2 regions of the Dactylosporangium sp. NPDC050688 genome follow, and region 2 is predicted to be linked to the other one. Evidence: riboswitches for the same ligand, from Rfam matches in the RefSeq annotation. Region 2 holds a riboswitch; the other holds the start of a gene.

Region 1 (2,459 bases), on a different contig from region 2:
CCGCGAGCGGCGCCTGCGGATCGCGGCCGACGAACACCTGCCGGTACGCGGCGAGCGCGCTGAGCAGGTGCCGCTCCTCGGCGAGCGCCTCCATGCGGCGGTCCGGCGTGTTGTCCAGGCCGCGGTGCAGGCCGTCGCGGAGCAGGGCGAGCTTCGTCGCGTCGAACTGGAACGCCCGCATCGCCTTGGCGCCCGGGTCGCCGGCGACCCGCTTGGCCCAGCGGCGGGCGGACAGCCGCCGGCCGAGGGTGCCCAGCGCGGCCACCTCCGGCGGGGAGAACCAGCCCGCCCGCGCGTACTCGGTGAGCATCCGCTCGGTGAGCTTGCCCTCGTTGGAGCGCTGCCACAGGGCGAAGCCGACCATGCACAGGAAGATCGGCATCATGACGGCGAAGTAGCCGTACAGCAGCACCCAGGCGCTCGCGGACGCGGTGACGGACATGAGGTTCCACGACCCGTGCAGCAGCATCGCGAGCAGCAGCCCGGCGATCGGAGCGAGCCAGCGCACCGCCTTGGTCGAGCTGCGCGACGCGATGCCGAGCCCGATGCCGGTCATGGACGTGAAGAGCGGGTGCGCGAAGCCGGTCATCAGGATGCGCACCACGAAGATGGCGACCAGCGCGACCGCGCCGTTGACCGGCCCGGCCTCTTCGGCGGTGTCGGCGTAGCCCTTGAAACCGAGGTACAGGATGTTCTCGACCATCGCGAAGCCGGTCGCGGACAGTCCGCAGTAGACGATGCCGTCGATCAGGCCGGAGAACGCGCGCGGCCGCCGCCAGAACAGCAGGATCGGCCCGAGGGCCTTCATGCTCTCCTCGATGAACGGCGCCACCAGCACCGCGACGATCGACTCCGACAGGCCGAGCCGGTCGGCGAGCACCCCACCGGCGGTGTTGACCACCAGCGCGACGGCCGTGGCCACGCAGGCGCCCCAGCCGAAGACGAAGACCAGGTATCTGATCGGCTCCGGCTCGTACCGGTCGAGCCACAGGAAGCACGAGACGAGCACCGGCACCGGGATGACCGCCGCGGCGACGCCGATCACGAGGGCGGTCCATCCGCCGCTGAACCCGAAGAACGCCAGCAGCGCCACGCCGCAGGCCGCGATGCCGCCCATCACGCCGATGAGCGTCCAGAGGCGGCGGCGGTCGGAGCGCTTGGCGGGCGGCGCGGCGGCCAGGGCGAGGGCCGCGGTCGGGTAGCGCTGCTCGCCGGTGTCGGGGGCCGATTCCTCCGTCACGTTGGGCACGACGTCGGCCGCGGCGGTGTCCCAGCCCTGCACCGACGGCTTGCCCAGCCCGACCGGGCCGTCCGCCGGTGCCGAGCCGGCCAGCGGCCCCGCCCAGGGTGACCGCGTTGCCGGCGGCGGCGACGGTACGGCACCCGCGCCCGGCTGCTGGGCACCCGCGCCCGACTGCGGCGGCCCGCCGGACCCGGGCGGGACGGACGCCGGCGGCTGGACGGCGTCGGGGTTGCCGGGATCCATCGGCGTCCCATCCGGCGGGAGTGCGGTCATGGAGCAACCTTATCCGCGATATCGTGAGCGCAGGTCATGAGTGCCAGCGCACAGCCCCGGCTTGCTGGCCGGCAACCCTCGCGTTCGCGGCGGGGTGCCCCGGGTGATGACACGGTCCGGCACGCGGTGTGTCCGGGCAAGCGCGAGCGGAGGGCTCTGCCATGTCCACGATCCTGTCCCCCGGTGACGTGAAGCTGCGCGACGGCCGCAGCGTCGACTTCGCCAACCTCGACATCGCCGCGACCGCCCCGTGCCTGCGGGTCGTCGCTGACACCGTCGCCGAGCTCCTGCCGTTCTACGGCAGCGTCCACCGCGGCGCCGGTGCCCTGTCGCAGCGGTGCACCCGAGAGTATGAGCAGGCCAGGGAGACCGTCGCGGACTTTCTCGGCGGCCGCGACGGCGACACCGTGATCTTCACCCGCAACACCACCGACGCGCTGAACCTGCTGGCCAGAGCGGTGCCCGGGGACACGACGGTGCTCACGTTCGACGCCGAGCACCACGCGAACCTGCTGCCGTGGCGGCGCACCGTGCACCTGGCGGCGCCACGCTCGCCGGAGGAGGCGGTGGCGGCGCTGGAGCGGGCGCTGCGCCGGCAGCGGCGCGGCCTCGTCACCGTGACCGCGGCAAGCAACGTGACCGGCGAGGTCTGGCCGGTCGCGGCGCTGGCCGAGGTGGCGCACCGCCACGGGGCCAGGATCGCGGTCGACGCGGCGCAGCTCGCCCCGCACGCCCCGGTCGACCTGACCGCGCTCGGCGCGGACTATGTCGCGTTCTCCGGCCACAAGCTGTACGCGCCGTTCGGTGCCGGGGTCCTCGCCGGCCGCGCGGACTGGCTGGACGCCGCGGAGCCGTACCTGGCGGGCGGCGGGGCCAGCGCCAACGTGGACGGCACCTGCGCCGCCGGCACCGGCGGGGTCAGCATCGGCGGGCCAGACCGGGA
Region 2 (2,459 bases):
CTCGGCTCGACCGCAATCACGCTGTGTGCCGGCCACCTCCGACGATCGGATGAGTCAGCCCTCGTCCGAGCGTGGAAGCGCTCTCTCAAACGCAGCCGGATCGACACCGTCCGTCACGGGCGTCGACCGGTTGCGCGAAAAAATCAGCCATCAGCTCAACAGCCCGGCCTCGCGCACCGACTTCAGCGACGGCTTCACCCGGTGCGTCGGGCCGACCGAGCCGGCGACGGCGTCGAGGGTCTTGAGCCCGTCGCCGGTGTTGAAGACGACGGTCTCCTTCGACGGGTCGAGCCTGCCGGATTCCACCAGCTTCTTGAGCACCGCGGTGGTGACCCCGCCGGCGGTCTCGGCGAACACGCCGGTGGTGCGGGCGAGCAGCTCGATGCCGGCGCGGATCTCGTCGTCGTCGACATACTCCATCCAGCCGCCGGTGCGCCGCACCGACTCCAGCGCGTAGACCCCCGCGGCCGGGTCGCCGATGTTGAGCGACTTGGCGATGCCGGTCGGCTTGACCGGGACGATCTCGTCGGTGCCCTTGTGCAGCGCGACCGCGATCGGGTTGCAGCCCGCGGACTGTGCCCCGTACACCGTCCACTCCGTGTCGGGCACGAGCCCGATCTCGACCAGTTCGCTGAACGCCTTGTCGACCTTGGTGAGCAGCTCACCGCTGGCCATCGGGATGACGACCTGCGCCGGGATCCGCCAGCCGAGCTGCTCGGCAACCTCGTACCCGAGGGTCTTGGACCCCTCGGCGTAGAACGGCCGGACGTTGACGTTGACGAACGCGGTGTCCTCGAACTCGTCGGTCTCCGTCAGCTCTGAGCACAGCCGGTTGACGTCGTCGTAGGACCCGTCGATCGCGACGACGTTGCCGCCGTAGACGGCGCTCATCACGACCTTGCCCGGCTCCAGGTCACCCGGGATGAACACGGTCGAGGGCACCCCGGCGCGCGCGGCGTGCGCGGCGACCGAGTTGGCCAGGTTGCCGGTGGAGGCGCAGGAATACCGGGTGAACCCGAGCGCCTTGGCCGCGGTCAGCGCCACCGAGACGACCCGGTCCTTGAACGAGTGGGTCGGGTTTGCCGAGTCGTCCTTCACCCACAGCGGCCCGGTGATGCCGAGCTCCTTGGCCAGCAGATCGGCCTTGACCAGCGGGGTCAGCCCCGGGTCGAGGGTGACGCGGCTGGCGGGGTCGGTGCCGACCGGCAGCAGCGGCGCGTAGCGCCAGATGTTCTGCGGACCCGCCTCGATCTGCTCGCGGGTGACCCGGGCGAGCGCCTCGGCGTCGTAGCCCACCTCGAGCGGCCCGAAGCACTCATAACAGGCGTGCTGGGCGGCGAGCGGGAACTGGGCGCCGCAGCCACGACAGACCAGGTGGCGGGCGGGAGAGTCGGTGAAGACGCTGAGCGTCGAGGTCATGGAGGCCTTCCTCTCATCTTCCCCAGGTGCATGGCCTTGCGCACCGGGACGGATTTGGCACCTACCGCGATCGGCCTCGTCGTCGAGACGTCGTCGCAGGGGTTGCCGGGGCTTCATCGGGCCGTGTCCCTCTGCCCCTCTGGATGAGGTATTCAGTTGTGTCGTGCCTGTTTCGTTTCTCAGTGTAAGGGGCGACACCGCCTCCGTTGTATGAGTCATCTCACGGGATGGGCATGGCTACCGTTCACTCATGCACCCCGACGCGGCGGCCTGGTTCGCCAAACGTACCTCCACCTGGCACGACTGGTCCCTCGCCGACCTGCGCCGCCGCAAGGGCGACACCCGCGTCAGCGTCGTGCTGCCCGCCCTGGACGAGGAGCCGACCGTCGCCGAGATCGTCACCGGCGTGCGCACCCTGATCCCCCTCGTCGACGAGGTGGTCGTGGTCGACTCCGGCTCGGTCGACCGCACCGCCGAGGTCGCCCGCCGCGCCGGCGCCACCGTCCACCACCGCGACGACATCCTGCCCGGCACCGGCTCCCGCCCCGGCAAGGGCGAGGTGCTCTGGAAGGCCCTCGCCGTCACCACCGGCGACATCCTCGTCTACGTCGACGCCGACCTCACCGACTTCCGCCCGCACTTCGTCACCGGCCTGCTCGGCCCGCTGCTGGAGGACCCGGCCACCCTGATGGTGAAGGCCTTCTACGACCGCCCGCTGCTCGACGTCTCCGCCGCCGGCGGCGGCCGGGTCACCGAGCTCGCCGCCCGCCCGCTGCTCAACGCGTACTTCCCCGAACTGGCCGGCGTCGTGCAGCCCCTCGCCGGCGAGTACGCCGCCCGCCGCTCGCTGCTGGAGTCCCTGCCCTTCGCGGCCGGCTACGGCGTCGAGACGGGCCTGCTCATCGACACGTACCGCGCCGCCGGTCTCGACGCGGTCGCCCAGGTCGACCTCGGCCAGCGCACCCACGGCCACCAGGACACCGCCGCCCTCGGCCGGATGGCCGCGACCATCCTGCACACCATCCACGCGCGCGTCTTCC

What was found. A riboswitch is a leader RNA that binds a small molecule or an ion and turns the genes downstream of it on or off. The one in region 2 is predicted to bind S-adenosylmethionine.
Region 1: linked by a shared signal. The riboswitch ahead of AB0H83_RS20445 (aminotransferase class V-fold PLP-dependent enzyme) and the one ahead of thrC (threonine synthase) in region 2 are both predicted to bind S-adenosylmethionine.

Annotation. Positions count from the first base shown of each region.
Region 1 is NZ_JBFAIC010000019.1:128,871-131,329, reverse strand. Features, by position in the region: gene AB0H83_RS20450 (PrsW family glutamic-type intramembrane protease) at 1-1,516, opposite strand, end outside; SAM riboswitch class IV at 1,549-1,665, shown strand; gene AB0H83_RS20445 (aminotransferase class V-fold PLP-dependent enzyme) at 1,678-2,459, shown strand, end outside.
Region 2 is NZ_JBFAIC010000029.1:5,960-8,418, forward strand. Features, by position in the region: gene thrC (threonine synthase) at 151-1,419, opposite strand; SAM riboswitch class I at 1,430-1,569, opposite strand; gene AB0H83_RS25800 (glucosyl-3-phosphoglycerate synthase) at 1,670-2,459, shown strand, end outside.